3 regions of the Anaerobacillus sp. QJM3NY_17 genome follow, and region 1 is predicted to be linked to each of the others. Evidence: riboswitches for the same ligand, from Rfam matches in the RefSeq annotation. Region 1 holds a riboswitch; each other region holds the start of a gene.

Region 1 (10,841 bases):
ACTTCCCTTCAAATCTTCCCATTCAAAATGATCGACTTTTTCTCTTGATACAAGGAACGTACCGTCTGTTTGTGTAAGTTGAGCAAAGTTTATGACAGGGTCATCAGTGCCTTGTGCATAGACATAAATGGACGTCTCTGATCCTACAAGGGCGACATCAGCTCCGTTAGATAGTAGAGTGGTCATTGTTTTATCTCCGCCCCAAGTAGTCGTTAATTCGACATCAATGCCATGCTTCTCAAAAATACCCTCTGAGAGTGCCACGTATTGTGGTGCATAGAAAATCGAGCGTGTAACCTCAGCTACTCTTACCTGATCGTTTCCACTATTTGTACCACACGCCGAAAGAATAAGAAGAAATACACTTGTGTATATACAAAACGTTATAAACCAGTTTCTTTTCATTATCTATCCTCCACATTTGTCACATGAGGTAGGCTCATGTTTTAGATACTATAGCCTATGTATTTTAAAACAATTGGTGTTTTGAATAGGTAAATTAATGGAGGTAGATAGAAAGAGGAGGATGCGCGAAGTTGAGGTGAATGAGTCTTCAAATAAAAAAAGCACCCGTTAAGGTGCTTTTTGCAATGAGACTAAACATTTGGGCCTGCTTGTTTGATTTCGTCAGCTACATTTGAGAATTTGTCGAAGTTCTTCACAAACTTAGTAGCGAGATCTTTTGCTTTCTCATCATATTTCTCTTGATCTTCCCATGTTTGTTTTGGCTGCAATACTTCTGCTGGAACACCTGGACAATGAGAAGGAATATGCAATCCGAAAATAGGGTCTGTTACTGTTTCGATACGATCAAGTTCTCCATTTAAAGCCGCCTGGATCATCGCTCTAGTATATGAAAGCTTCATGCGCTCTCCGACACCATAACCGCCCCCAGACCATCCGGTATTTACGAGGAAGACTTGAACATCATGCTCCATAATTTTCTCGCCGAGCATTTCTGCATAGCGATGGGCAGGTAATGGCAAGAACGGTGCACCAAAGCATGTAGAGAAAGTGGCTTCTGGTGAAGTGACGCCTCTTTCTGTTCCGGCTAACTTGCTCGTGTAACCTGATAGGAAATGAAACATGGCTTGTTCCTTGGTCAGTTTGCTAATTGGAGGAAGGACGCCAAATGCATCTGCCGTTAAGAAAATAATCGTGTTGGGATGTCCGGCAACGCTAGGAATTGCAATATTAGGTATGGCGTCAATCGGATAGGCAGCGCGAGTATTTTCAGTTAGACTAGTGTTATCGTAGTCTGGTTCACGCGAGCCGTTATCCATCATAACGTTCTCAAGAACCGTTCCAAAGCGAATTGCATCCCAGATTTCAGGTTCTTTTTCTTTTGATAAGTTGATGCACTTAGCGTAGCATCCACCTTCAATATTAAAGACACCATTCATAGACCATCCGTGTTCATCATCACCGATAAGAGATCGATGAGCATCTGCTGAGAGCGTTGTCTTTCCAGTTCCAGATAAACCGAAAAATAGAGCAACATCCCCCTCTTTACCTACGTTAGCAGAGCAGTGCATTGAAAGAATATTTCGCTCTGGTAATAAGTAGTTCATAACGGTGAAAATAGACTTTTTAATTTCTCCAGCATATTCTGTTCCACCAATTAAGACGGTTCGTTTCTCAAAGGAGATAATAATAAATGTTTCTGAATTTGTGCCATCCACTTCTGGATCAGCTTGAAAACCAGGTGCAGAAATGACAGTGAATTCAGCGTCATGTTCTTTTAACTCTGATTCATTCGGGCGGATGAACAGCTGGTGGGCGAAAAGGTTATGCCAGGCATATTCATTAATAACCTGAATGGGTAGTCTTGATGACTGGTCAGCACCAGCAAATCCTTTAAACACATAAAGTCCCTTTTTCTCACCGAGATAGTTCAACACCTTTGTGTAAAGGTTTTCAAAACTTTTTTCGGAAATAGGTTGGTTTGTTTCCCAGTTCACTTTGTTCTTTACGGAATCTTCCTTTACAATGAACTTGTCCCCAGGAGAACGTCCTGTATATTTTCCGGTTTCTACGCGAAGAGCTCCTGTAGCTGATAGTTGCCCTTCGTTTTTAAATAGTGAATGTTCAACCAGTTCAGACACTGATAAATTCACATGTGGATTATTCTTATTTAATATCGCATCCAATAACGGTGAGGAGAAGGAAGCTGTTTTCATACGTTAAACCCATCCTTTTTTAAAGATTTCGTTGATTGACTTGTTTAACTCAAAAATAGTATAACACATTCATTTAATTATTCTATACTAATCTATGTATTTTTTGCATAAAAAGTGAAAAATGGGTGAATGACTATTTCTTTAGGTTGAAATCCTGTCGCCATTATATAGGAAGTGATTATTTTATGGGTAAAGGATTAGGGTAGTGGTTCGGTCGCTTCGCCCTTGAATTCGAACACAAAGCCCGTGTTCTTTTCGGAGGGCTCCAGCGCTTGTCGAAGCTAAACGGGGGCTTCCGCTTTTCTTCATTGACACATCCTTTCATGTGCGTTATTATATGTCGAGAATGGATACTCTTATCCCGAGCAGGCGGAGGGACAGGCCCGATGAAGCTCAGCAACCAACTCCTATACAACAGGATTAAGGTGCTAACCTGCAAGACGATAGTCTTGGAAGATAAGAGGCGAAAGGCATGAGATATCAGCTCCTTTTCCCTCTGATTGTAGGGAAGGGCTTTTTTAATGTCGTTGAGATTGATGACGCTATAAAAAAAGGTAAGACGATAAGAAATTGAATTCGTTCTCTCGTTTCGGCACAGGGTAATAGGGAAATGAGTACCGTATCCATTACAACATAATTAGATAGGATCCAATCCTTAAGGAGGTACTTGAGTGAGTAATCGTCGTTTGTTTACTTCTGAGTCAGTAACAGAGGGGCATCCTGATAAAATTTCAGATCAGATTTCCGATGCCATTCTGGATGATATTCTTGCGCATGATCCAAATGCGCGCGTTGCCTGTGAAACTACAGTAACAACTGGTCTTGTTCTAGTTTCCGGTGAAATTACAACATCACACTATGTTGATATTCCGAAAGTGGTTCGTGAGACGATTCAAACGATCGGCTATACACGTGCGAAATACGGATTTGATGCTGAAACATGTGCTGTTCTTTCATCTATTGATGAACAGTCTGCAGACATCGCTGCAGGTGTAAACGTTGCTCTTGAAGCACGTGAAGGTACGATGTCAGATGATGAAATCGATGCAATTGGTGCAGGTGACCAGGGGCTTATGTTTGGTTACGCTTGTAATGAAACAGCGGAATTAATGCCGCTTCCGATTTCTCTTGCGCATAAACTAGCGCGTCGTTTGAGTGAAGTAAGAAAAGAAGAAATTCTTCCTTATCTTCGTCCTGATGGTAAAACACAAGTAACAGTGGAATACGATGAAGCTGGTAAGCCGGTTCGCGTTGATACCATTGTTGTTTCTACACAGCATCATCCTGAAATTTCACTTGAACAAATTCAACGTAACATCAAAGAACACGTTGTGAAGCCGGTTGTTCCTGCTGAATTAATTGATGAAGAAACAAAATACTTCATCAACCCAACAGGACGCTTTGTTATCGGTGGACCGCAGGGTGACGCAGGTTTAACAGGAAGAAAAATCATTGTTGATACTTACGGCGGTTATGCGCGTCACGGTGGCGGTGCTTTCTCAGGTAAGGATGCTACGAAAGTAGACCGTTCTGCGGCATATGTTGCTCGTTATGTTGCTAAGAACCTTGTGGCAGCGGGTCTAACAGATCGTTGTGAAGTTCAACTTGCTTACGCTATTGGGGTTGCTCAGCCAGTATCAATTGCTATTGATACATTTGGCACAGGAAAAGTGTCTGAGGAAAGTCTTGTAGAGCTAGTAAGAGAGAACTTCGATCTTCGTCCAGCAGGCATTATAAAGATGCTTGATCTTAGACGTCCCATTTATAAGCAAACAGCTGCGTATGGACATTTTGGACGTACTGATATTGACCTTCCATGGGAACAAACAGATCGTGCAGAATCCCTTAAACAGGGTGCCGGAATTTAATTAATTTCTAAGAAGAGGCTGGGACATAACTAGCTTGAAATAATGAAAAAAGGTTCCGTTCAGCGTTTTTGATGAACGGAACCTTTTTTGTTTGGTTATTCCTAAGATTATTGGATCACTCTGCACTCATGGCGGTGTACTTTCTCAAGTTCACCGCCATGAGCGCAAAGCCCATTTCATTTTTGACCTTCTCTTTGCCCCTTACGGACATCCGAGTGAAACCCAAAATAGCCTTCAGAAATCCAAAAACTGGCTCTACATCGATTTTCCGTTGACCGTAGATTTCACCTGTTTTTTCGTCCGAAAGCAGCTCTTTAACCTTATTCTTTTGTTGTTCCCACTTGGTATTGTAATAGATTCTCCGATTCGTGCCATCTTTGGTCTTTGTACATTGTTTACGTAAGGGACAACCGGTACAATCTTCGCATTCATAAACTTTAAATTCTCGTTTGAAGCCACTCCGGTCAGTGCGATGAGAGACGTAACGGAACGGCAACAGTTTCCCATTTGGGCATGTGAATAAATCTTCTTCTTCATTGTAGTCCCAGTTGGATACGCGAAACGTATCCTTCGTAAAGCTCTTCTTTTTCTCTTTGCGATAGGTATTGTACGTGATGAGAGGGATTCGCTTGCGATTCTCCAGGACATCGATGTAGTTTTCTTCGCTTCCATAACCGGCATCCGCGACGATGTAAGGTGGGAGTTTAAAGAAATCATTCTCCACACGATCTAGAAAGGGACGAAATGTGCGTGTATCCGTTGGATTCGGGAAGATATCATAAGCGAGCGTATATTGTCCCTCCGTCGCAATCTGGAGATTGTAACCGGCTTTGAGTTGCCCATTTTTCATATAGTCATCTTTCATGCGCATGAACGTGGCATCATGATCGGTTTTGGAATAACTGTTCCGTTCTTTGAAGATAGCCATATCGTTTTCGTATTTTGTTTTGCGCAATACGAAATCCTTCATTTGTTTAAGGAACTGCTTCGGTCCTTTTCGCTCTGAACGAAGCTTTTTTCGTTCGGTTACATCGGCACTGGTTTCAATCTTCTTATTGTATTCTCCGACTTTTTCTTCTAGCTTTTCTTCTATTTTAGAAAGTTCTTTAATGGAAAGTTGTTCTGGACTTTCCCGTTCGATTTCGGGGATCACTTCTTTTTCAATCAACTCATCGTACATCGCATTCGACTTTTCAATCAGACTCTCGCTGTACCTTTCAACAGCCTTGCGCCACACAAATGTAAACTTATTGGCATTCGCTTCAATCTTCGTACCATCAATAAAGATCGCTTCATCATCAATGAGGTCTTTTTGAACGAGCTGACAACGAAACTGTACGAAGCCCTGACGAAGAAGTTCTTTGACTTCTGGGTGGACACGGAACCGATTGATTGTGCGATAGCTGGGTTCATACCCTTGCGCTAACCACATCATCCGTACACTATCCTTGAGGAGACCTTCAATCTTTCTTCCTGAAAAAGCCGATTGGGTGTACGCACATAAAATAACTTTCATCATCATACGTGGGTGATAAGCAGGGCATCCCGTATCACGTAGGAACGCAGAAAAAGCTTCATCCGGAATCTGTTCGACCAACTCATGGACGGCATAGGCGATATCATTTTCTTGTAATTTCATTTCTAAATCTAAGGGCAAAATCACTTGATTCATGTTATAATCTTTAAACATAAGGGCACCTCCGATGGTTATTGTGTGGTAACTATAATTTTATCAGAGGTTGTCCTTATTTTATTGTTAAATTAAGATGAAAATATAGAAAGAGTGGCCCTGCGAACAAATTCTTTGTCCGCAGGGCCACTCTTATTTTAATTTACTGGGTTTTGTCCCAGCCTCTTCTTTTTTTTGCTCTATCATCCTTTTTGACATCCGTTATATTGTATTGAATTATCATAAAATAGATGGGTGTTGTGATAAAATGGAAGAAAAAATGGAGGAGTGTAATGTGTGAATACTAGTATATTCGGAGAAACCGTGACCGATGTGAATGAACTAAAAGACATGGCAGGAATACCGAGTAAATTGGCTGCAAACAAAGTCATATCTTTTCTTGATAAACACTGTAAAGAGTTCATATGCCGTACACCATTTATTACGATTGCCACCCAATCAAGTACGGGTGGTGATGTTTCGCCAAGAGGCGATGCACCGGGGTTTATTCAGGTTCTAGATGATCATCATTTATTGATACCGGAAAGACCGGGAAATAAACGAATGGACTCATTGATCAATTTATTAGAAAACCCAAATATCGGTTTGCTGCTGATGATTCCCGGCCGAGAAGAAGCGTTGCGTATTAATGGGAAGGCCTTGATTGTAAAAGATAAAACGCTGCTAGAGCAGTGTGAATATAAGGGGAAAACGCCTTTGTTAGGTATTGGAGTAGAAGTAAAGGAATGCTACATTCATTGTGCCAAAGCCTTTAAACGATCATATCTTTTTGAACCTGAACGATGGCCGAGTACTGAGGGGCTCGCCCCAGCTGCCAGAATGCTATCTGATCATGCAAAAATAGGCGAAGAAAAAGTGATTGAATCGTTGAAAGAAAGTTACACTAAACGTCTTTATTGAACAGAAATCGAGCTCAAACCTTTGTGTATGTTTGGTTGAACAATGGAGCAGTAAATGAGATCATACGTATTTGCTATTTTTCGCATTTCATCTAGCGCGTACAAGTTGTGACCATGTGTTGCGAAGATAGAAGGTGCAGTTAAGCCGATTTCGTTAATCCCAAATACAGTAAGAATCATTTTTTTCTCCTTTCTAAGCATATCGAGCTAATCTTTTAATTCCAATTGTTTTCTCATAATCCTCTACTAATCGTCCGAAGATCGCATCCCATGATTGAGTAAGTGCATAACGACGTCCTTCATAACCCATCATTCTCCGTTCGGTATCATCTGATAAGAGACGATTGATAGCGTGGATATATTCGTCTTCTTTATACGGAGAGCAGAAAAGACCGTTTCTTTCTCCAGTGACAACGTCGGATAACCCTCCAGCATTTGCAGCGATAACAGGGGTCCCGGAGGCAAGTGACTCCAATGCGACATTTCCAAATGTTTCAGTAGCTGATGGAAAGATGAAAAGATCTGAAGTAGCGTATAGCTCTGCTAATTCTTTCCCTTCTCTATAACCGGTGAAAGTGACGTTGTTAGGGACGTTTTCTTGAATATGAGGGAGGGCTGGTCCATCACCAACAATCAGCCACCTTGTTTGTTGTTTCAGCTGATCTGGTAACTTCCACATGATTTTTTGTAATGTTTCAAGATTTTTTTCTGGAGCGAGTCGACTAACAAATAAAAGAATATACTTCTCCTGAATATTATATCGTTCACGTAGCGAGTGATTTTTTCTAATCGGAGAATAGTGTTCGCAATCGACGCCTCTTCTCCAAAGCTTGAGGTTCTTAAAACCTCTTCCTTTTAATCGATAGCGCGTTTCATTGGAAGGAATAAAGGTAGTGGAAAATGGTTGATGAAACCAGGTTAAGTATTTCCACATAAAAGGAGAGAACCATTCAAGGTGGTAATGCTTTAAATAGTCATCAAAATTAGTGTGGTATGAAGCAACCATAGGTATGTTATTTTTCTTTCCGTAATGTAGTCCGCACATGCCAATATTAAAAGGTGTCGCGACATGAAGAAGGTCTGGTTGAAAATCTTTAAGTTGGTTGCGGATAAGACTTACGTTAGGAAGGGCAATGCGACATTCGGGATAAAGGAAAAACTTCATACTGGTAAAGCGGTGAATATTACTTGAGAAAAGGTCATCATCTTTCTGACAGTTAGGAGCAAAAAGCATATAATTAACCTGCTGACGGTCCATATACCTGGTTAGTTTACCAAGAGTGCGAGATACTCCGTTAACCTGTGGATAGTAAGTGTCAGTAAAAAGTGCAAGTTTCATGAATAGCCCTCCCTTTTTCAGCTTAGGATGAAAGTTGAAAGAATACCGGATCCGCCACCAAGTATAAAACCAACAAGAACGTCAGAAGGATAATGATGACCTAAGTAAATCCGCGATATGGCAACTAGACTCCCAAGAGCCATTAAGGGAATAGCTAGTGAAGGAATATGAAAGATAAACGGTGTAAGCACAGAAAAAATAGCCGTTGTATGTCCTGATGGAAAAGAATGATCTTTTAGAGGGTATACGAGTATCTTTGTTTCAGGTAGAGCGAGATATGGCCTGTGTCTTGGATAATGCTTTTTAATAAATTGAACAGGTATATGACTGACAGCAAGGGCAAGCGCAGCTTGAAACGCCCATATCTTTAAAGGAGCAGGTAACAGGAACATCAACAAAAGTGTACTTAAAATCGTTGCCCGAGCACCACCCGCATGCGTAACAAATCCAAAAATAGAAGTAAGATACCTTGAATGACACGTTAAATTCACAAACCGAAACATCGTACACTCACGCTCATAAAGCCACCCAACCACTTTACTCAAAAAGAATCCCCCTTCATCCTATGTGTTACTTCTATCCTATACGAGAAATTTAATGCTACTATTAAAGAAATCTTAAAGAATTGTTAAGAGTATAATGAAAAGCGGAGACGAGCGTTTAGAAACGGAGATATTGGAGCTCTTGAACTAGAACACGTCCTTTGTGTTCTGGTGAAAGAGTGAAATATCGCAGTTTCTGCGAGTCGCAGCTAGCCAAGAAAAGCGGAGACGAGCGTTTAGAAACGGAGATATTGGAGCTCTTGAACTAGAACAAGCCCCTTTTGTTTGAATTGAAAGGTGAAGCGACCCAGGATCTGGAATATATAGATGGCTTTCAAGAAAATACATAAGATCGTCCACACTCTAACGCTCCAAACGTTTTCAAAAACCACACAAAATACCATGAAAAAAGACCAGGAATACCATCCTGATCTTTTTCTTCAAATTAATGTGAAGTAAATAACATAACCGATTGCAAGTGCTGTTGCGACGATATAAACAAGAAAAATCGGATTGCTAAAGAAAGAAGATTTCACCCTGGCGTTCCCTTGATTATCATATTCGCCTTTTTGATTTTGTCCGAGTCTGTACGTCATATATGCCCCTATAAGCAAGGTGATGACGACGAGCACGATCAAGACCATGGTCATTTTGTACACGGAGGCCACCTCGATCCATTAGGATTGTATTGGTAACCTTCCTCAAACTAGCGATAAATATGCGTGCTTTCTAGAGCGGCTTTTGCTCTTTGTAATAGGCAGCTTTTTCAACATATTCTCTTCGAATGCGGTTCATATCCTTTCGATCATCCTCTGTTAATGTTCTAACAACCTTTGCAGGTCTCCCGAAAGCAAGGGAATGAGGGGGGATTTTCTTACCTGGTGGAACAAGGCTTCCTGCGCCAATAAAGGAACCTTCCCCGATCTCAGCTCCATCAAGAATAATGGAACCCATTCCAATAAGTGCCTCTTTGCGAATAATACTACTATGAAGGATTACCTGGTGGCCGATCGTCACACCATCTTCCAGAATGAGTTTTTTATTTGGACTCTGATGAAGTACACAATTGTCTTGAATATTGACCTTATTTCCAATTTCAGTTGGGGCCACATCTCCACGTATGGTCGTGTTAAACCAGACGCTGCTATGTTCCCCGATTGTCACATCACCTGTAATGGTAGTATAATCCGCAATATAGACCGTTTCATGAATCACTGGTTTTTTGTCATGATAAGCATAAAGCATTCCAATCCCAACTTTCATTTATTATAGATGAAATCCTTTCCAAAAGTAGTGTATCAAAAAGAAGGAACCTACATAAGGGGGCTAATGTCCATGCGTATAAAAGAAACTGAATATCCAAAAGCGGTTATTGTGTTAGTTCATGGAGCAAACGAACATCATCGAAGGTATGATTGGCTCGTTTCTAAGTGGATTGAAGCAGGCTATCATGTAGTGCTTGGCGATTTACCTGGACAAGGTGAAAGTACTAGAAGACGGGGCCATATTGATTCATTTAACCAATATATTGAAACGATTGATAAGTGGATCAAGAGAGCTCATGAGTATAAGCTACCTGTGTTCTTACTTGGGCATAGTATGGGAGGACTTGCATCCATCCGTACGATTATGGAAAAACGTCCTTCTCTAACTGGAGTCATTTTATCTTCTCCGTGTATTGGACTAGTTAATCCCCCTAACAAAGGTGTAGACTTGCTCTCAAAAGTACTAAATCCAATTGTCCCTTCTCTAAGGTTAAATTCAAAGCTAGAACCGAACATTGGGACAAGGAATCCAGAGTTCCACAAACGAGATCAAGAAGATCCATTAATGGTTCAAAAAGTATCTGTTAGATGGTACCGTGAACTTCTAAAAGCGATGAAAATAGCCAATGAAGGAGCGAGATCATTTCATAATTTACCATTGCTTGTATTACAGGGTGGCGACGATCGAATTGTAGATAAGCATGCTGTTATTTCATGGTTCAATCGCATTCCATTAACAGAGAAAGCATTTAAAGAGTGGGATGGATTTTATCATGAGGTGTTTAATGAACCAGATCGTGAAGATGTATTTCAAACGGCAAAATCATTTGTTGAGTTAAAACTTGAATTATTAGAGCGTAAGGAAAATAAGATAAATAATTAATACAGGAGTGGGATCACTTGAAAGTACCAAGTCAACCGTGGACGCTAATGTATAGTATTTATAGACGCGTCTTACCGAGGGTTCATCATGAATTAGAATATTGGAGGAAGCGGGCTGAAGAAATCCCTAATCCTGAATTGAGAAAGCAGGCGTTAGATAGCATTGATTCAAAAAC
Region 2 (10,841 bases), 1.1 Mb from region 1:
AAAAGAGAAAATCCTTCATTGGATGGAGGAAGTACAAACAACTTCTCATGAAGAAACTGACTTGAACCCAGATGTGATCGTTGAAATCATGAAAAAACATGGCACGATTACGAATGAGAAAGAACTAAGAAATGAATTACATCAGTTATTTGCTCCATCACCAACCAGCTTATCAATAGAAAGGTTTGAACGACCTATGTTAAATGACTTACTACATGAAGAAACCATTCAATTTGCTACGCAGACAGCAGATTGGAAAGAAGCGATCAAAACAGCAGCTCTGCCGCTCCTTGCGACAGAGCAAATCACCTCTTCTTATATCGATGCCATGATCAAAAATGTAGAAGATTTGGGGCCTTATGTAGTCATCGCTCCAGGAATCGCTATTCCTCATGCCCGTCCAGAAGAAGGTGTGAATACGGTTGGTATGAGCTTGCTTCGATTAGATCAAGAGGTTCCCTTTTCATCTAAAGAAAAGCATCAGGTAAAGTTGTTAATCGTACTCGCTGCAGTAGATAACGAAACGCACCTAAAAGCTCTTGCTCAACTTTCGGAGCTGCTGTCAGAAGAAGAAAACCTAGAAATGATTTATGGTGCAGAGGAAAAAGAAGAAATTATTAAACTCGTATCAAAATACTCAAACTAAGGGAGAGAATAAAAATGAAAAAAATTCTTGTTGTATGTGGTAATGGACTAGGAAGCAGCTTTATCGTAGAAATGAACGTGAAAAGTATTCTAAACGAGCTTGGAATTGAAGCTGAGGTTGATCATACAGATCTCACAACTAGTAAATCTGAAAACGCCGATTACTTCTTAGGCTCAACAGAGATTGTTGAAAATCTAGAAGACGGCAAGCGAAATGTCATTAAGCTAAATAATTTGATGGATAAAAAGGAACTAAGAACGGCGATTGAAGCAAATTTGAAAGGGGCATAACATCATGGTCGATCTTATAATGAAAGATATTCTAGGAACACCGGCGATTCTTGTAGGGTTATTTGCCCTTATTGGTCTCCTTCTTCAAAAGAAAGACGTCGCAAATGTTATATCAGGAACATTAAAAACGATCATGGGATTTGTCATTCTGGGGGCAGGCGCTGGCGTGCTTGTCGCCTCCCTTGATAACTTTAGTAGTATGTTTGATCACGCTTTTGAAATTCAAGGAATCATTCCGAATAATGAAGCGATTGTTGCATTAGCACAGGATGCGTTCGGCGCAGAAACAGCGATGATTATGCTTTTCGGAATGGTAGCAAACATTCTTCTAGCACGCATTACCCCTTTTAAGTATATCTTCTTAACTGGTCATCACACCATGTTCATGGCATGTCTGATTGCTGTTATTCTTTCAACTGGTGGCTTTAGCGGCGTAACAATGATCGTCACTGGTTCAATTATTCTTGGTTCTCTGATGGTCCTCTTACCTGCCTTACTGCAACCTTACACAAGAAAAATTACAGGTAGCGATGATTTCGCAATCGGCCACTTTGGCTCATTCGGTTATCTAATCGCAGCTGCTGTCGGAAAAGCAGTTGGTAAAAACTCTAAATCTACTGAGGAAATTAAAGTACCTAAGTCTTTTAATTTCTTGCGAGACACATCTGTATCCGTTTCTCTTACGATGGCGATTCTCTTCTTCGTAGTCGCTCTTTTCACAGGGCCTGCGTTCATCGAATCCGAGCTAAGCGGTGGAACAAACTTCTTAGTCTTCTCATTTATGCAAGCGTTAACGTTTGCAGCTGGAGTGTACATCATTTTAGCGGGTGTAAGAATGCTCCTATCTGAGATCGTGCCGGCCTTTAAAGGAATTGCAGATAAAGTCGTACCTAATGCGATTCCAGCACTTGATGCCCCATCTGTGTTCCCATTCGCAAACAATGCGGTCATCATCGGTTTCTTCTTTAGCTTTGTCGCAGGACTTCTCAGCATGTTCCTTCTACCGATCTTAGGTCTAAAAGTGATTGTCCCAGGTCTTGTGCCTCACTTCTTTACCGGTGCCGCAGCTGGCGTATTCGGTAATGCGACTGGCGGGCGTAAAGGAGCAGTATTTGGCTCGATGGCAAATGGTGTAATCATCAGTTTCTTACCAGCACTACTTCTGCCAGTGCTTGGTTCACTTGGTTTTCAAGGAACGACGTTCGGAGATTCAGATTTCGGTGTAGTTGGACTCCTTCTCGGAGGCTTGATTGAACTGCTATCTTCTAACGTTCTATTCCTTGTGATCGTTGCTGCGATACTAATTGCTGTATTTGTAGGGACTAGCTTAATTAAACGTTCTTCAACGAAGAATAATTTAGAAGAAAAACATGAAGCTATGTAGATGATTGAAAGAGACCATCCCTAGTTAAAGGGATGGTCTCTTTTATACTACGCCAAATACTTTTCCGCAGTTACCATATAAACTAGCTGATCCTAGCCATTGGAAATACTTTCTCTCTAACGTTGAAAAATCAGCCACTCCAATTTGCGTGCCAAAGATTAAACTCTTTCTAATGGACATCTCTAACTCTTGGATTAATAAAAACTTAGCACCTTTATAGTCGATTCCATTTAAAAGAACAGTTTACAGACTATCACATCTTTTCCCGATCAAGCTTACGATTAATTTCATGAAGCAAATAAAGCCCTCGAAGCAAGCAACCTACGATAATACCAAATCCAATAATGAGTCCGATCTCATTCAATGGCAACAATATAAGTCCAACTACGCTGCTCGCTACGATAAGAAAAAAGAGAAACATCTCGCACCTCCTAAATTCATACAAAACTAATTTATCATTTCTTACGTCTAACATGGAGTTGTGAGCAAAATTAAAAGGTTTTGTTGTTTCTTTACAGACCTTAATAAGTGATTTCTGCGACTTTTATCTACAACCCAACCAAAAAAAGAGCAGCTGCCATTATGGCAACTGCTCTCTTTCATAATTTATCAAATTCACTTAAGAAGGGAATCCTAGTACGGCTTTCGTTTCAAGGTACTCTTCAATTCCGAAGTCTCCCCACTCGCGTCCGATACCGGATTGCTTGTAACCACCAAATGGTGCTGCAAAGTCCATATCTGCATTGTTCACTTTAATTCGTCCAGCACGGATGCTTGTTGCAACTTTGCGAAGCGTTTCTTTATCTTCACCAAAGACATAACCTGCCAGGCCATATACAACGTCATTTGCAATTTCGATCGCTTCATCAATTGTTTCATATGTGATGATCGACATAACTGGTCCAAAGATCTCTTCTTGCGCAATGACCATGTCATTCTTCACGTCTGTAAAGATAGTTGGTTGTGCGTAATAGCCCTTTTCAAGACCTTCTGGCTTACCAGTTCCACCTGCGATGAGTGTCGCGCCTTCGTCAATTCCTTTTTGAATATAAGACTGCACGGTATTCCACTGCTTTTCAGAAACAAGTGGTCCTACATAGTTGTTTCCATTCGGATCGCCAACTGGGAATTCAGGAAGAACATTTTTTACCGCTTCTTCAAATTCTTCTTTTCTAGAAGCAGGAACAATCATTCTAGTACCAGCGGAACATACTTGACCAGAGTTTGTTGCAATGTGGCTTACAGCAGCTTTAGCAGCTTTTGTAATGTCCGCATCTTCAAGCATGACAAATGGAGATTTACCTCCAAGTTCAAGTGCCACTGTCTTGATTGTTTCTGCCGCGTTTTTCATTACTTTTTCACCAACGCCTGCTGATCCTGTAAACGAAACAAAATCGATATCAGGGTGTGAGCTAATGCCGTCACCGATCGTTTCGCCTGTACCGTTCACAAGGTTAAATACGCCTTTAGGTACGCCAACTTTATCAAAGATCTCTGTTAAAATAATTGCAGCAAATGGTGTGATTTCAGCTGGTTTTAAGACAACTGGACTACCTGCTGCAAATGCACTCGCAATCTTAGTAGACGATTGGTTTGTCGGGAAGTTCCAAGGTGTAATAAGGCCACTTACACCAACTGCTTCTTTAAAGATTGTATGATCGCCACGATCTTCTGAGAAAGAATACTCTTTCAGTGCTTTCGCTGCTTCAGAGAAATGTTGATAGCCCATATTGTAATGAACTTTCTCTGAAATGGATCGAGGAGAACCTAGTTCTTGTGTAATCACGTCAATAATTTCTTCTTTACGGTTCGCGTATTCTGCCGCGATATCTTCAAGCATTTTCACACGTTCTTCTCGACTTGTTTGAGAAAAAGAAGGGAATGCCGCACGAGCTGCTTTAACTGCTTTATCCAAATCTTCTTTCGTTCCCAAACTAATCTTGCCGATGACTTCTTCTGTTGCTGGATTGATTACGTCATGTGTTTCTGAACCTGTAGATTCAACCCATTCGCCGTTAATGTAATGTTTTAATTGGTTACGCATGATGTAAAACTCCTTTTTATGTTTAATCGATTTATATCATTTAGCTTATCTCTGCTTCCACAGTAACTGTAACCGTTAAGGACTATAGTTAAACATACGGATGCTTTTATGAATTTTAGTAAGCGATTGCTTATTTTTGAATTCTGGGTATGCTAGCTTTAGACTATTAGATAGAGACGTGAAGAAAGGATGATCAATTATGGGACAATCCATTAAGGGTAAAATCGCTTATATTACTGGGGCAAGTAGCGGTATCGGACGTGCGACGGCTCTTCAGCTTGCAAGTGAAGGGGTTCATGTTGGCTTGATTGCCAGAACAGAAAGCAAGCTAAAAGAAGTCGCTGCGGAAGCAGAATCTTACGGTATTAAAGCCGTTGTTGCTCCTGCTAACATTGCAGAGATTGATGAAGTTAATAAAGCCGTTGATCACTTAAAAAACGACCTCGGCTCGGCAGATATTCTGATCAATAATGCTGGTATGGGGCGATATGGCTCATTCTTAGAAATGGAGCCCGATGACTGGAAGGAAACTCTCGAAGTGAATGTTTACGGGACGTATCATGTAACGCGGGCTGTTCTTCCACAAATGATCGATAATGATAGCGGTGATATTATCACAATCTCGTCAAGTAGCGGCCTAAAAGGAACAGCTGGCTCAACATCTTATAGTGCTTCTAAGTTTGCCATCCAGGGCATGACCGAAGCCCTCATGCAAGAAGTTCGCCGAAATAATATTCGCGTCTTCACACTAAATCCAAGCCTTGTTGCTACTGAACTCGTCTTCGGCGACAAGCTCGACGAACAGGATAAGGAAAAGTATATGCAACCTGAAGATCTCGCTGAATATATGGTTGGCCAGTTGAAATTGCACCCTCGCATTTTCATCAAGCAGTCATTGCAGTGGGCGACGAATCCGTTTTAAGCTAAATTTATTAAGTAAAAGTCGGTCATTAAGCCACTCTGACCGACTTTTATTTCATTATGAAAAAAAGTTCAACCTCTCCACTTTCCATAAAGTCGTTCGATCTCTTCCGGACTTGTACGACAGCATCCTCCAATTAACCGCGCTCCTGCTTGAAACCATTCTTTTGATCCATCTACGATCTCATCACACGTTTCATTCCCCTGCCACGTTTTTGAATTCGATTCATAGACTTCTCCAGAGTTTGGATAGACAATAATTGGCTTATCCGTTTGACCAGCTATCTCCTTTACCACTCTTGTCACAAACGATGGAGAAGCACAGTTGATACCAATCGCAGCTATTTGTTCGTTCTCCTCAAAATATCTGGAACATTCTTTTAAAGCAGTACCATCGCTAATTTTTTCTTCATTTTGAATGGTGAATGACAGCCAGGCATGAGTATCAGGAAACTCTTGTATCAATGATCCTAAAACTTTCGCTTCTTGAAAAGATGGAATTGTTTCAAAAGCTACTATATCAGCTCCTGCACTGATCAATGCTTCTATTCTTGGTCGATGAAATGCGATAAGCATCTCATCGCTAACGTGATAATCGCCTCGATACTCAGATCCATCAGCCAGGTATGCGCCATATGGGCCTACGGAAGCGGCAATAAAAGGTTTGGGACGATTCAAATGAGCCTCTCGTTCCCAGAAATCGTCGCGTGCTTTACGGGCAAGAAGGACGGTTTTCTTAATTAGTTCTACTGCTTCCTCTTCATTCAGACCTCGAGATTTCAGCCCCTCGATCGTAGCCTGATAACTTGATGTTATCCCACAGTCAGCCCCTGCTCGAAAATAATCTAAATGAACCTGATAGATGAGCTCTGGATTTTCAAGCAAGACGCGAGCAGACCATAGCGGATCATTTAAGTCGCACCCATATTTTTCAAGCTCTGTCGCAAGAGCCCCGTCCAATATCACAATATTAAAATCTTCTAAAATAGCATTAATAGGATTGTGTTTTTGTAGCATCAATTATCCCCCTTTTCTTTACTCGTTTTGTTAAATAATAACTTCCATAGCACAGCGCAATGAACGGTATTCCACAATAAAGCGCTACTCGCTGGGTAGGATCAAAAGCAATGCCTAACAGTGAAGCAAGACATAGTAAGAAAGCTAGAGCTGGAACAACAGGATAAAAAGGTGTGCGATAACCGAGCTCTTTCAATGAATTTCCTTCTTTTAAGTACCTCTTTCTAAAAAGAAACTGTGAGGCGCTAATACTCATCCATACGACAACAACGGCAAGTCCAGAAATAGAGACTAGAACAACATAAACAGTATCTGGTGCAATAATGCTTGAAAATAACGCAAGTGCTCCACCCACCATACTAAAAATCACAGCGTTAAGAGGGACACCATTTTTGTTGAGCTTAGCAAAAACAGGCGATATCGTTTGCTTGTTCGAAAGTGACCAGAGCATTCTTGATGAAGCATATAACCCTGAGTTTGCAGCCGATAGAATGGCCGTTAGGATAACAAAATTCATAATATCAGCTGCAAATGGAACACCAATTCGTTCGAGCACAGCTACAAATGGACTTTCTAACACTCCTGCTTCCGAAGCGGGTAGAAGAGCTGATAAGATAAAAATTGAACCGACAAAGAATAGAATTAACCGAATTAATGTTGTGCGAATAGCCCTTGGGATGGTTTGTTCAGGATCTGATGTTTCTCCCGCTGCAATACCAATAAGTTCTGTACCAGAAAAAGCAAAATTCACTGCCAGCATCGTCATTAAAATGGCGAATGCCCCATTTGGAAAAATTCCTTCATCTGTAAAGTTCGAGAATAATGAAGCGTTTGTTCCAGAGTCCATTGGAATAAACCCTACGATGGACGCTGCACCTATGATAATAAACAGCACGATCGCCAACACTTTTACTAAAGCAAACCAAAATTCCGTTTCTGCAAAAAATTTAACTGTTAAGACGTTAACAACAAAGATCACCCCTGCAAACAACGCGCTCCATACCCATACGCTGATGAACGGAAACCATCGCTGCATTAACATTCCAGCCGCTGTAAACTCAGACCCTAGCGCTACTGTCCAGGTTAGCCAATACAACCACGCAACCGTATAACCGGTTCCTCCTCCAATATATTTAGCGGCATAGCTATGAAAAGCACCTGTTTCAGGCATATGTACCGAAAGCTCTCCCAAACATAGCATTACAAGGTAAACCACCAATGCTCCAACCAAGTAAGAGAGTATCGTTCCAATAGGACCAGCTTGCTGGATCGTATAACCAGAGCTTAGAAACAACCCTGTACCTATGACCCCTCCTAGTGAGAGCATCACCACATGTCTTGACTTCATTTCCCTTTGAAAACCATGCTTGCTTTCCATCTTATTTCTCCTTACTTTTCCATCCAGAAAACAAAAAAACGCACCCAAAATGAGTGCGTTGCTGACAAAATAAAACCGAGGGCTCTCATCTATCAGGTTTATCACCCGCTGGAGTTAGCACAGTATCCGATGGACCTGTTGCTGAGGTTTCAAAGGGCCAGTCCCTCCACCTCTCTGGATAAGAAAATATATTTTAATAAAAATATCAATTATTCAAGTTATTGTCAATGGCGTTAACTATTTATGTTAACTTAGATAAAAAGTCCTAATTCATTCAAGCATCGATAAATCAACCGTATCTGCCATCTTCTCGTACCCTTCATCATTTGGGTGCAAATGATCTCCAGAATCGTACTTCGAGAGATATTTCGCAGGATCGTTAGGATCTCTCAATGCTTTATCAAAATCAATTACATCATCGAAGGCTCCGCTTGTCCGGATCCATTCGTTAACTTCCTGACGTGTTTTCTCCCCTTCTTCTGTATACATATCGGAATCTTTATATGGTGTTAACGTCCCTCCATAAATATCAAGACCCTTTTCATGAGTTGCTTTAATAATTGCTTTCATTCGATCAATGATTTTCTCTGAATCATATTCAGGATAGTGTCTTAAATCATTTATACCTTCGTGCAATAGAACCGCTTTTATCCCTTCCTGGCTTAAAACATCTCGATCTAATCTAGCTAATGCGTTCTCGCCTTTTCCTTCTTCGCTATTAATTAAATGATTCGCAGATACCCCTGCATTCAAGACAGACATGTTCACTTGAGCTTCTTCTTCATTCATTCGATTGGCAAGATAGTCTGGCCATCTGTTATTCGCATTCATAGTTGAATAATTGCCATTCGCTATTGAACTCCCCATTATGACGAGTGCACCATCTACTGAATTATTTGAAACCACCTCTAATCGATCTAGCCAGAACCAGGCTTCTTCTTTTGAAGTGTATGATGTACCTTCCGCATCCCCAGCATGATTCCCTTCCTCCGACATGTACACCGTTTGGTTTGAACGCTGATGCCATGTTGTAGGTCCAGTCTCACCATCTACTGATAAACTGACAGCAAGATTCTGATCCGCACCAACAGGGAATTCAATCGAATCGCTATACTGCTTTTCACCTGGAGGAATTGTAACGGATTTCTCTCCGTTAAACGTGATAACTTGATCTGTCTCGCCGTCTACGCTCGCACCTTCTTTTGAGACAGCAACCCTTACTTCTTTCATAGATAAAGGTAATGAACCAAATTCATTAGACAGTCGAATACGCATTTGATCTCCATCCATATGGGGACGAAGTATTAAGCGGATTGTTTGATCCTTAAAACCTTCATGCGAGTTTCCATCCTGAGCAGGCGCCTGCATGCTTGCTGTCCAAGATCCGATCCATTCACTCTCTTCTGATGCACCATTATTTGATGAAGGCCATCCTTTAGCACTTACCAAACTGATTGATCCAATGAGTGCAATGATGATAAAGCCAATTCCTATTCGCGTCATTGTTTTCTCGCCTCTCATGTTGTTTTCTATTGAACTTGTGACTTCCAAAGCGCTTCCGTTAAAAAAGCCTTCGCATATTTCCAATAATCTCAGTTGGTCGACCACTCTTTGTTTCCTATTCTTAATTAAGAAGCATACCCTTATTCCTATAGAATGAAGCCGCTTGAGCTTTAACGTAAAAAACATGCAAACAAACTGATATATAGATTACGAACAGTTAAAACGGAAAGAAGATGATAAGATTCGCACATTATAAATTTAAAAATCCGGTCCATAGGAAGATCAACAAAAAAATCCCCTCTTTCATTATTTGAAAGAGGGGATTTTTTAATGAAAAACGGTTCAATTAAACAAAAGCGATTATTAATTCATTTACCTCAACAATTGAGAAAGCAGCAGGCCAAGGTGGACTTATTAGAAGAAATCCATAAAATTCGTTTCTCTATTCGGTATTGTTTTTTGCAGAATGGCTACTTCCTTCTCTGGTCCTTGCAGTAAACCTGCTTCATAAAGCAATTCCGGCATCTGATAGCCAGTTAGAAGGGCTGTCAACGTATTAATATTACATCGTAGTCCACGTTTAGGTGGATGCGTACAAGCGGCATTTTCTTTATCTCCCTTGTACACATTAACTCCCTCCGCGCTAATATGATAGCTCCCATTATTCCATTGTGCATGTTCATCTGTAATATGTAGAAAGAATGATTCATTCTTATCTAACTTGAATGGATACTGTTTTAGAAAGTTCTCTACGTCTACGATTCGTGCCATGAAATAGGCTTCAACTATTGTTTTCACTTTAGGATTATTTAGCAAGAAAGGAAGTTGATCGGCTACATTCGTCAGAAGTGTTCCATCATCAATCATGGAATCATGCTGACAGATATAATTCCAAAGCCCTCGTCTCGCCTCACCATCCAAATAAACCAATTCCTCTATCTCAATCGAACGATCTTTTACTTGATAGTACACATATCCTGTTAATCTGCCTTCTTCGTTTCGATATCCCGCAAACTGAAATCCTTCTGAATATACCCGTTCCCGCCACCAGCTTTCCGTTCGAACAAGCATGCCATTAAATCGATTAGCAAATTCTTCATATACTGGATTAAGCGTTTCGTAAACGTGTTCTAGTGCAATTCGTCGAACTTTACCATTTACACGTGGTAACAGTTTGAAATCTTCCTTCTTAAAATTTAACTTTTTCCAGTCATTCAGAACTTCAAAACCAAACTTACGGTAAAAGGAAATTTGGAAAGGATGGAGAAAAGAGATTGTTTGTCCTCTATTCTTCATTTCCAATAGGGCGTTTTGTAGTAAACGTGCTACTCTCCCACCTCTTCTATGCTCAGGGTATGTTGCAACCGACGCAATACCGCCCATAGCGAACTTTTTCCCAGCAATCCATGTTTCAAAATCAATTAAATGAAGCTTAGCGGCAAGCTCGTCGCCTTCAAAATCTCCCCATATTTCATGTTGACTATAGCCCCTAATTTTTTCTTCTAAATCTTTATCAGGAACTTTATATTGAAAAGCATATTCTGAAAGTCGTACGGCATCAATTACTTCGCTTTTTTCTAATCTTCGCATGTTAAGCCTCCTATTTTAATGTTTTCCTTTTATTACAATCATGAGTGGACCAATAATCGGTAGAACAC
Region 3 (10,841 bases), 900 kb from region 1:
CAGGGAACATTGGAAATCACGAATTTAATTTTGGTCTCGATTTCCTTCAGACAAGCCTAGCCGGCGCAAACTTCCCATACATAAATGCGAACGTGTATGTAGATGACCACGATGATGATCCATCAAATGATCAAAACTATTTCACTCCTTATCAAATTCTTGATAAATCCGTGAAAGATGACTCAGGAACGGAACATCAACTGAAAGTAGGCGTGATCGGATTCGTTCCACCACAGGTGATGCAGTGGGATAAGGCTAATCTTGAAGGGAATGTGATCGTAAAGGATATTGTTGCAACAGCTAATAAATACGTGCCAGAAATGAAGGCAAAAGGGGCCGATATTATTGTCGCCATACCTCATTCTGGCTTTGAGAAGGCAGCACCACAGGGAAATGACGAGAATGCCGTTTACTACTTAAGCGAAGTGGAAGGCATCGATGCCATTTTATTTGGACATGCCCACAAAGTATTCCCTGGAGATAACACCTTTCAAGGAGTTGATGGAGTGGATAATACAAAAGGAACCATTAATGGAGTCGCTTCCGTCGAGCCAGGTTACTGGGGAGATCACCTAGGGGTAATCGACCTATCTTTAACGGAAGATAACGGGGAATGGTCAGTGAAGGATTCCAAATCTGAAGCTCGTCCAATCTATGATAAAGTAACGAAAACACCACTTGTTGAAGCAGACATTGATATCGTCAATGCAGTGAAAGAGGATCATGAAGCGACAATTGATTATGTGCGAACAGCTGTCGGTGAAACAACAGCTCCCATTAACAGTTACTTTGCGCTCGTTAATGATGATCCGTCCATCCAGATTGTAACCAATGCACAAAAATGGTATGTAGAAAACAATATTCAAGGTACCGAATATGAAGGTATTCCAGTCCTATCCGCTGGGGCTCCATTTAAAGCGGGTGGTCGAGGAGGTTCGTCCTACTATACAGATATTCCTGCTGGGGACATCGCGATTAAAAACACAGCTGATCTTTACGTTTATCCCAATACACTGAAAGCGGTTCTGTTAAATGGTGACGAACTGAAGGATTGGCTTGAAATGTCAGCAGGCCAATTTAATGTAATCAACAAAAAAGATAAACAGGAACAGCCTTTAATTAATCCTGATTTTCCTTCTTATAACTACGATGTTATTGATGGCGTTACCTATCAAATCGATGTTACAGAATCTGCGAAATATGATATGAGTGGGAGTGTAGTAAATGCTGATGCTAATCGAATTAAATCGCTAAAATACAACGGAGAAAAGGTAACGAAAGACATGTCCTTTATCGTTGCTACAAATAATTACAGAGCGACAGGCGGAGGGCACTTTCCGCACTTAGATGGTTCTAATATTGTTATTGATTCCCCTGATGAAAATAGACAAATTTTAATTGACTATATTCTTGAAAACAAAACAATTAATCCAACAGCTGATCAGAACTGGTCATTTCACACAGTTAATAAGAAGAAACTGAACGTCACTTTTGAATCCTCGTTACAAGCCAAAACCTATGCGGAAAGCATTAAAACGATTCATTTTGTTGATGAAACAGAAAATGGTTTCGCTAAATATACACTCGACTTAACGAAACAGAAAAAAGAAAAGCATCATCATAATCATAAGAGCGAGCACGGCCGCCATCGTTAAGAACGAATTCACGCCAATTCATCAGAATTGGCGTTTCTTATTTTAAGAATTTATCCGATGCAAACAATATTGGAATATTTACTGATATAATGGCATTACTATCGTACAGAAAGGGATTTATATGACACAAAGCCTGACAAGCACCCAAAGAGATGAGCTTTTTTCAGATCTGACAATTGAGCAACAAACGTATGTAATGAATTTTCTTAAACGCGGTAAAAAAACGGCTTTTGCGAATGTAATTGCTAGAAGTAAAGGGCGGATGATTCCAAGTGGGGCAACGGATGAAGAAATCAGGATGCTGCTTGATGATTGGATACTAGAAGATTACATCGATGCGGGCTTCGTTTCAGATGATTTAAAATGTGAGTGCGGTCGCTCTTTACGGTATCAGTATGTTGTTCGACATGCAAAAACAGGAGAAACACGGCGTTTCGGGATAAATCATTTCGAAGAGCATACCGGATTACCCGCTTCCATTGTGAGAGAAGTTGTGAAGGGATTTATGGAAATAGATTATGAGTTGGATGAGCTACTGTTGAAAAGACAGAACGGCTATCCTACATACGACATTCCTGAAGGATTGAACCTTCCACTAGACATTGAACAGCCACTTTCATTAAATCTTCCATTACTAGATCTACAAGAAAAAAGGCTAAACAGTTTAATCAGATCTTATCGTGAAGAAAAAGAAGCTCTTCAAAGAGGAAGCAACACTGTAGAACAAGTAGTCAACCCGAAAAGCAACCAGGAAGAACCGAAACCAGAAGAGGAATTACAAGGCGCTTTTGATTTGTTCGCGGAAGATGTTCAAGAACCTTTACAAGAAAAGACAAGCGAGAAACCTAAGGAAACCTATTTTGTAGGGGACCTTTCATTTACAACACAGGAAGAGGTAGACTCTTATATTCAGCAAGGTATGGAAAGTGCTCTGATGATTTGTGAGCTTTTGATTAAGGAAGGAAAGGTACAAGACAAGAGATACTCCACAAAGAAACCAAAAATTTATTATGCTGTTTGTACCTACCTCGATTCATTTGTTGCATCTGGATCAATGTCAGTCGAGCCGATAGGGCGTGAAGATCGCATCTATCGATTGAAAAGCAAGTGATTATCCTAACATTTCGTAATTATCAGATAAGTGATTGACATTTCCAGTTAACCGGTCTATAATTTCACACATGTTCAAAAATTAAATCAACACTCTTATCAAGAGCGGCGGAGGGAATAGGCCCTATGATGCCCGGCAACCTTTCAACTACAGTTGAAGCTGGTGCCAAATCCTACAGGTGATATCACCTGGAAGATAAGAGGAGGATTATGTTAGCAAACCCTCTTCTTATTGTTTAAGAAGAGGGTTTTTTATTTTATCCAGAAAAGGAGCTGTTACACATGAAAAGAACACTTGAAGAACGATTGCAAGATGGTCCAGTTATTTGCGGGGAAGGTTATCTATTTGAACTAGAGCGTCGTGGTTATTTACAAGCAGGATCATTCGTACCCGAAGTTGCCCTAGACAACCCTGAAGCGCTAAAACAAACGTATCGTGATTATATGCTTGCAGGTTCAGATGTCGTACTTGCTTTTACGTATAATGGTCATCGAGAGAAAATGAGGATTATTGGAAAAGAAGATTTGTTAGAACCGCTCAATAGACAAGCCATCCGCCTGGCTAAAGAAGTCGCGAAGGAACACCCTGAAGAAGAAGCGCTAGTTGCTGGAAACATTTCAAATACAAACTTATTTGATCCTGAAGATGAGGAAAGTAAGGAACAAATTCGGTCAATTTTTGCTGAAATGGTGAAATGGAGCAAAGAAGAAGGCGTAGATTTCATCAACGGCGAAACCTTCTACTTCTATGAAGAAGCAAAAATAGCGCTAGAAGAGATTCAAAAGCAGGATCTTCAAGCTGTAATTACACTCGGACTTATGAGTGAGAACATTTTAAGGGACGGCTATACCGTTGAGGAAGCTTGCCGTTTATTAGAAGAGCAAGGTGCACTAGTTGTTGGCATGAATTGTTTTAGAGGACCTGCCACAATGCAGCCTTACATTGAAAAAATTAGACAGTCTGTTAACGGCTATGTTGGTGCTCTTCCAATCCCTTATCGTACAACAGAAGAACACCCAACATTCTTTAACTTACCAGACGGTGGCTGTGCGTGTACATTGCCAACAGAGACGACCTTTCCAACCTCTTTAGACCCGCTTTATTGCAATCGCTATGAACTAGCGGAATGGGCTAAGAAAGCAAAGCAGGTTGGCGTCAATTACTTCGGACTCTGTTGCGGGGCTTCTCCAAGTATGCTGCGAGAGGTGGCTGAAACAGTTGGCAGAACAACTGTAAACTCGGTATATTCTCCAAATATGGAAAAGCACTTTTTATTTGGAACTGATGAGACATTGAAAGATAACAATACGGCTTATCGAACAAAAGCTTAATTCATAACAACAACCGGAGAACTTAATTTCTCCGGTTGTTGTTTTTTTACCAAAAACCCTATCTGTACACCTGTACTACAGTATTAAAATACATTTTTACATAGGATATTATATCTACTACATTTTTTCTATAAGCTGATTATTTTTGATAACGTTGGCGATGATTAGTAACAGTATCTGTAGAAGAGTAACGAATACAATGATTTATGCATTTGATAGGATAACAGCATTTTTCCAATCACGAAGTCTGAGATTGATTTTTCCGCTATATAAGTTGCTTTCCAAGTAACATTCTTTTCGAATTAAAGGCTTCTTTTATGAAAAACATCATATTTATCAAGTAGTTGTGTTATTATTTTAAATGTGTTTGAATATGTCCATGAAACATTATTGAACTCAAACCACAATGAAAACGAACTGTTTTATAAGCGAGGTAGCCTATGAATAATCAAAATGTATTAAATGAACTCCGCTCCATTTTACCCAGTGCGGAACTGAAGATAAATGAGCCATTAAATGCACATACGTATACAAGAATGGGTGGATGTGCGGATGTCCTTGTGTTTCCTAACACGCTAGAGGACGCACGAGCAGCAGTTGAGTACGCCTATCAATCTAACTATCCATTAACCATTTTAGGAAAAGGCTCTAATGTTATTATTCAAGATGGAGGCATTAGAGGAATTGTCCTGAATCTTTCGTCACTAAAAGCCATTCAAAAAGAAGAAGAAAAAGTTATTGCTCAAGCTGGTGCACGTATTATTGATGCTTCTGAATTTGCTCGTGACAGCAAACTAAGTGGGCTCGAATTCGCATGCGGAATCCCAGGATCTGTCGGCGGAGCTGTTTATATGAACGCAGGAGCATACGGTGGAGAAATCGCGGATTGTCTCGAAAGCGTTCTTGCTGTAACAAAGGAAGGAAAGCTCGTTAAATTGACAGCTGATGAACTTGATTTATCTTACCGTCATAGTAATGTAGAAGAAAATGGTCTTCTTGTCCTTGAAGCTACTTTCAAGCTTAAAGTTGGAGAGTATGAGGATATTAAAGCAATCATGGATGACTTAACGGAAAAACGTGAAACAAAGCAACCGCTAGAATACCCTTCATGTGGCAGTGTGTTTAAACGTCCTCCTGGCCTTTTTGCTGGTAAGCTCATTCAGGACTCACAGCTTCAGGGTACACGAATCGGTGGAGCTGAAGTCTCCAAAAAGCATGCTGGCTTTATTGTAAATATCGATAATGCGACAGCGACTGACTATCTGGACGTGATTCATCATGTGCAGCAAACAGTAAAAGAAAAGTTTGATGTCGATCTTGAACGTGAAGTTCGCGTCATAGGGGAACCACCTGAAAAACCATAATTCACATGACAGCCGCTCTTACAGAAAGAGCGGCCTTTTAGTGTTCTTTCACCGATATTCGATAAATCTGTGAACAAATGAAATCTGCACAATAAGTGCATACTTTACGGATAAAGTAGATATTGGCATACAATTCCAAAGACTAGAGGAGGACTATCATGAAAAGTAAAACTCAATTGATTGGTGTAATAACATTATCAATGGCGCTCATTCTTGCTGCTTGTGCAAACAACAATGAACAAGTAAATGAAAACTCTAATAACACAGAGGCAAACTCTGAAAGTAATATGGAAGGGATGAATCATTCAGGCTCTGCTGAGGTACCTGAAGAGCTACAAAAGTCTGAAGATCCGACTTATCCAGAAGGTAGCACGGCGATCATTGAAGCGAACCATATGAAAGGAATGGAAGGTGCAGAAGCAACTATTGTGGGGGCATATGATACGACAGCTTATGTTGTAACTTACACCCCTGAAGATGGCGGAGAACCCGTAGAAAATCATAAATGGGTCATTCATGAAGAACTGGAAGATCCAGATGAAGCTCCACTTCCATCAGGAACTGAAGTAACATTAATGGCTTCTCATATGGAAGGAATGGAAGGTGCGATTGCAACGGTCGAATCCGCTACAGAAACTACCGTATATATGATCGACTACACACCAACAACTGGTGGCGAAAAAGTAACGAATCATAAATGGGTAACGGAAGACGAATTAACCCTAACTGAATAATTGACCCTTCATAACCCGAACTGGTTAGGTTCGGGTTATTTTAAAGAGGTTCACTAATATCTGCCGTTCTTCCACTAGATTTTCTAACGCTATCGTCACATACAAGTAGAAAGGATGAAAAGTTTTGAAGAAAATATCGCTCTATACAATAGGTTTAATTCTCACTGTAATAATATCTGCTTGTCAAAATGATCAATCGTCACTAAATGAAAATCAATCAAATGATACAGGACAAAAACAAGCAAATCTCGCATCCATCAGTAACTCTGCCATTTATAAAGAAGCTGATAGAAACCAAATCGATCATGTCCACGGGATCGGTTATCCCGGTAACCGTAATGAACTGCTAGTGGCTACTCACGACGGTCCTCTAATTTATCATAATCAAATCTGGTACGAAGCCACAACAAACAAAAATGATTATATGGGATTCCAAGCTGTAGCTGATGGATTTTATAGTAGTGGACACCCTGGAGAAGGATCTGCGTTACCAAATCCACTTGGATTAATCAAAAGTACAGACCGAGGCAAGACATTAGAAAAGCTAGGTTTTCAAGGCGAATCTGATTTTCATTATTTAGCTGTGGGATATGAAACGAACGCCATGTATGCAGTAAATCAACAAAGAAATAGCGAAATGGAAATAGGCGTCTATTATAGTGAGGATGCTAAAAAGTGGGTGGATGTGGCGTTAAAAGGAACTCCCGATCAAATAAGTGGGTTATTCACTCATCCAAGTAACTCGAACCTTGTTGCTATAACCTCTCCTTCCGGGTTATATCTCTCTCGTAATCAAGGTGAGTCGTTTACTCGAATCACGAAAGAAGTAGCTGTTAGCACAATGGTTTTTCTAGAGGATCGCTTTATTTATGCAGTGCAGGAACCTAGGAATCAGCTCATTGTTCAATCATTGCAAGACGGTGAAGAGGAAGAAGTGACTATGCCTAATCAAACTTTAGACACCATTGATTATGTTACAGTTAATCCACAAAATAAGGATGAGATTGTCTTTCATTCAATAAGTGGTAGTCTTTATCAAACAACTGACAATGGGAAATCTTGGACTATTTTAATCAATGAAGGGAAAATCAAGAAATAAGTTGATTTCAGAGAAGAATCCGTATTCTATTCCCTTCTTTTATCAAGAATTTGTGCAGAAATAATGAAATTTCCTATCCTGCAACTTTATTTGCTAATGACGTTTAATCTGGATCAAATAGGAAAATATGACAGTGTACTTAACTTTTAAGGAGGAATGAACGAATGTCACATGAAAATTATGGATCGGTTATTCAAACACTTCATGAATGTATGACAGCCTGTAATCACTGCTACGATTCTTGTTTAAAAGAAGACGATGTCAATATGATGGCGGAATGTATTCGCATGGACAGAGAATGCTCTGATATTTGCGGTTACCTCGAACAAGCTCTCGTGAGAGGAACACCATTTGTTGCTGAACTCGCCACAGCATGTGCGACCATTTGTGAAGCTTGTGGTAATGAATGTAAGAAGCATGATCACAAACATTGTCAAGATTGCGCTGAAGCTTGTTTCAAATGTGCAGAAGAATGCAAGAAATTAGCATCATAATCAAGATAGTGAGGAAGTCTGTTTACTAAGACAGGCTTCTTTTTTATGCAGCTGTTTTGTACAATGCAGACACCCTGCACACTTTCTCGATATAATACTGTTACACTAGCTGTTCATAAAGGAGAAAGACATGAGAATAAAGAGGAAAAGTAAATTAGCGACAAAATTAGGTCTGTTTTTTCTCATAAGCATCTTATTACTCGAAGGTATTTTGTTCATGGTGCTGTACTTCGGTTTTTTAAACGAACGCATTATGGCAGAAACAGATGCCCTTCTAGCAAGAGGGAATAGCCATAGAGATGTACTAGCGAAGCATTTCGATCGTGAGACAATGGAACACGTTGCACTTATGGAATCTGAAGCTGAGACGCAGGTAGTCATAACAGATGAAAAGAATACCATCCTTGTTCATTCCAATAAAGTCATGCCTACTATTGAAGAAAACATTGCTTCCTCAAATACACTCCCTGTAACAGGAGCTATTGTGGAAGGAGATTGGGGTAAAGAACCTTTTGTTACAACTGGTTCTCCGATTTTTGTTGATGATGAGCTTGTTGGAAACGTGTATATGATTCTTGATACACAAGGTATTCGCGACGTACGAGACCACTTAACGACCCAATTTTTGATTATTAGTGGACTAGCACTCTTCCTTACCATTATTACAATTATTTACCTTTCAAGAATCATTACACGCCCATTGATTGATATGAAAATAGCCACACAGAAAATGAGTACAGGGAATCATGATGTCTCATTAAAAGTAGATCGAAACGACGAATTAGGAGAATTAGCCAAAGCGATCCAGAGCTTGTCCGACGATTTGCTACGATTAAAAAACGACCGCAGTGATTTTTTAGCTAATATTGCACATGAGCTCAGAACACCATTAACTTATCTTAACGGCTACGCTGACATTGCTCAGCGAGAAGCGTTATCATCCGACGAGAGAAACACTTATCTAGCCGTTATTAAGGAAGAATCCGAAAACTTAACCTCGCTCGTTCGAGATTTATTTGATATGGCCCAAATGGATCAACAAGGGTTTTCGATTGATCGTGAATCAGTCGATTTATGTCCATTAATTCATCAGATTAGAGAGAAAGTGAAGCCTGCTTTTGATCGAAAAGGAATTGATTTGATAGTATCCTGTCAGAACGATATTCGCTTAACGATTGACCCTGCGAGGTTTTCTCAAGTGATGTTAAATCTGTTAGATAATGCTTTACACTATAGTGAACAAGGAAAACATGTATTAATCGATGTCAGCGTCTCTCAAAAGACAGTCATCATAAAAGTAGTCGACGAAGGAGAGGGGATTCCTGAGAAGGATTTACCTTTCATCTTTGAACGCCTTTATCGTGTTGATAAATCCCGATCAAGAAAATATGGTGGCTCCGGACTCGGTCTTGCTATTGCCAAAGAAATTGTTGAAAGACACGGTGGGAGCATATCTGCTAAAAGTGAAGAAGGGAAAGGCACGACAATGACAATCGCCATAGCAGGAGTTGAATAAAATGAAGTATGTTTTAGCTGTAGATGACGAAGAAAGAATGGTTGAGTTAATCTCTCTCTACCTAAAGCCACATGGGTATCGAATATATAAAGCAAACACAGGCTTTGATGCACTTAATAAGCTAAATGAAAATCATGTGGATATGGTCTTGTTAGATATCATGATGCCAGATATGGATGGTTGGAAAACATGTGAAGAGATCAGAAAGCAGTCAGATGTTCCAATTATTATGCTAACAGCACGTGAACAATCAGAAGACATTGTAAAAGGACTAAAGCTAGGTGCGGATGATTACATCACTAAACCTTTCGATGAACGAGTTCTCCTTGCTAGAATGGAGGCAGTCGCTCGACGCTTAAAGCAGGTTGATTTAAACCAATTGGTGTTTAAAGGACTCACGTGGGATGCAGATAAACATCTTGTTTCTTACAACGATTCCCTTATCCCTGTAACTCCCATTGAATTTAAGCTTCTTGGACTTTTCTTGAAAAATCCTGAAAAAGTTTTTAGTCGTGATCACCTGATTCAAATAATTTGGGGATTTGAATCAAGTACAGAAGGACGCACGATTGACTCACATATACGTAATTTACGGGATAAATGTCGATCTGTTAACTTCCAGATCGACGAATATTTAGTGACCATCTGGGGTGTAGGGTATAAGTGGAAAAACGCATCTCATTAATCAGAGCTTTTAGCCACTAACATGACTACCAAAACGGTAGTCATGTTTTATTTATTCACACCTTCTCGATCAATTCTGGATATTCCTTGGGAACAATAAAAACAGATGATGATCTTCTATTAATTTATTGGTATTAAGGAGGACAGTATGGATCATTCAACACATTCTACTCAAGAACAACACCATTCTGATCATGGACAAGATCACACCTCTCACCACGCTCATATGGTAGAGGATTTTAAAAAGAGGTTTTATCTTTCAATACTTATTACATTACCCATACTCGTTTTGTCACCAATGTTGCAAAACCTCGTCAATCTAAATATGAGATTTATGGGAGATCTCTACATCTTATTTTCTCTATCATCGTTTATCTTTTTTTATGGAGGCTGGCCGTTTCTTACAGGAGCATGGAGTGAACTAAAAGAGAAAACCCCAGGGATGATGACTCTTATTGCACTTGCCATTGTCGTTGCTTACGTCTATAGTTCATTAACCGTTTTCGGATTATCGGGGAAAAATTTCTTTTGGGAACTGGCCACGTTGATTGACATTATGCTGCTTGGTCATTGGATTGAAATGAAGTCAGTGATAGGGGCTTCAAAAGCACTAGAAGAACTAGTGAAACTTATGCCATCAGAAGCACATCGAATCAGTCAAGATGGATCAATAGAAGATCTTCCTACCTCTGAACTAAGCGAAGGTGATCACGTTCTCATAAAGCCAGGTGAAAAGGTTCCTGTTGATGGCCTTATTGTGAAAGGACAATCTTCAATTGATGAATCGATGTTAACTGGAGAATCAGTACCAGTTGAAAAAGAAAAAGATGATGAAGTGATAGGAGCTTCAATC

Evidence for each region. Region 1 has a riboswitch for S-adenosylmethionine ahead of metK (methionine adenosyltransferase). Riboswitches for the same ligand answer to the same signal wherever they lie in the genome.
Region 2: linked by a shared signal. The riboswitch ahead of mmuP (S-methylmethionine permease) and the one ahead of metK (methionine adenosyltransferase) in region 1 are both predicted to bind S-adenosylmethionine.
Region 3: linked by a shared signal. The riboswitch ahead of AC0VYV_RS11865 (homocysteine S-methyltransferase family protein) and the one ahead of metK (methionine adenosyltransferase) in region 1 are both predicted to bind S-adenosylmethionine.

What each region holds. Positions count from the first base shown of each region.
Region 1 is NZ_CM149685.1:3,148,517-3,159,357, reverse strand. It holds gene AC0VYV_RS16520 (ABC transporter substrate-binding protein) at 1-405, opposite strand, end outside; gene pckA (phosphoenolpyruvate carboxykinase (ATP)) at 597-2,180, opposite strand; SAM riboswitch class I at 2,534-2,643, shown strand; gene metK (methionine adenosyltransferase) at 2,852-4,048, shown strand; gene AC0VYV_RS16505 (IS1182 family transposase) at 4,164-5,738, opposite strand; gene AC0VYV_RS16500 (MSMEG_1061 family FMN-dependent PPOX-type flavoprotein) at 6,015-6,638, shown strand; gene AC0VYV_RS16495 (hypothetical protein) at 6,632-6,817, opposite strand; gene AC0VYV_RS16490 (glycosyltransferase family 4 protein) at 6,831-7,976, opposite strand; gene AC0VYV_RS16485 (phosphatase PAP2 family protein) at 7,994-8,479, opposite strand; gene AC0VYV_RS16480 (hypothetical protein) at 8,959-9,177, opposite strand; gene AC0VYV_RS16475 (gamma carbonic anhydrase) at 9,248-9,763, opposite strand; gene AC0VYV_RS16470 (alpha/beta hydrolase) at 9,854-10,666, shown strand; gene AC0VYV_RS16465 (tetraprenyl-beta-curcumene synthase family protein) at 10,684-10,841, shown strand, end outside.
Region 2 is NZ_CM149685.1:4,266,443-4,277,283, forward strand. It holds gene AC0VYV_RS21815 (BglG family transcription antiterminator) at 1-646, shown strand, start outside; gene AC0VYV_RS21820 (PTS sugar transporter subunit IIB) at 661-936, shown strand; gene AC0VYV_RS21825 (PTS ascorbate transporter subunit IIC) at 941-2,320, shown strand; gene AC0VYV_RS21830 (hypothetical protein) at 2,363-2,500, opposite strand; gene AC0VYV_RS21835 (hypothetical protein) at 2,574-2,741, opposite strand; gene AC0VYV_RS21840 (aldehyde dehydrogenase family protein) at 2,940-4,364, opposite strand; gene AC0VYV_RS21845 (3-ketoacyl-ACP reductase) at 4,564-5,286, shown strand; gene mmuM (homocysteine S-methyltransferase) at 5,358-6,302, opposite strand; gene mmuP (S-methylmethionine permease) at 6,277-7,680, opposite strand; SAM riboswitch class I at 7,763-7,865, opposite strand; gene AC0VYV_RS21860 (SGNH/GDSL hydrolase family protein) at 7,951-9,183, opposite strand; gene AC0VYV_RS21865 (GNAT family N-acetyltransferase) at 9,598-10,773, opposite strand; gene AC0VYV_RS21870 (hypothetical protein) at 10,789-10,841, opposite strand, start outside.
Region 3 is NZ_CM149685.1:2,250,998-2,261,838, forward strand. It holds gene AC0VYV_RS11855 (bifunctional 2',3'-cyclic-nucleotide 2'-phosphodiesterase/3'-nucleotidase) at 1-1,655, shown strand, start outside; gene AC0VYV_RS11860 (DUF3895 domain-containing protein) at 1,777-2,766, shown strand; SAM riboswitch class I at 2,859-2,968, shown strand; gene AC0VYV_RS11865 (homocysteine S-methyltransferase family protein) at 3,048-4,097, shown strand; gene murB (UDP-N-acetylmuramate dehydrogenase) at 4,538-5,461, shown strand; gene AC0VYV_RS11875 (YdhK family protein) at 5,620-6,195, shown strand; gene AC0VYV_RS11880 (F510_1955 family glycosylhydrolase) at 6,320-7,294, shown strand; gene AC0VYV_RS11885 (four-helix bundle copper-binding protein) at 7,459-7,788, shown strand; gene AC0VYV_RS11890 (sensor histidine kinase) at 7,919-9,304, shown strand; gene AC0VYV_RS11895 (response regulator transcription factor) at 9,306-9,989, shown strand; gene AC0VYV_RS11900 (heavy metal translocating P-type ATPase) at 10,137-10,841, shown strand, end outside.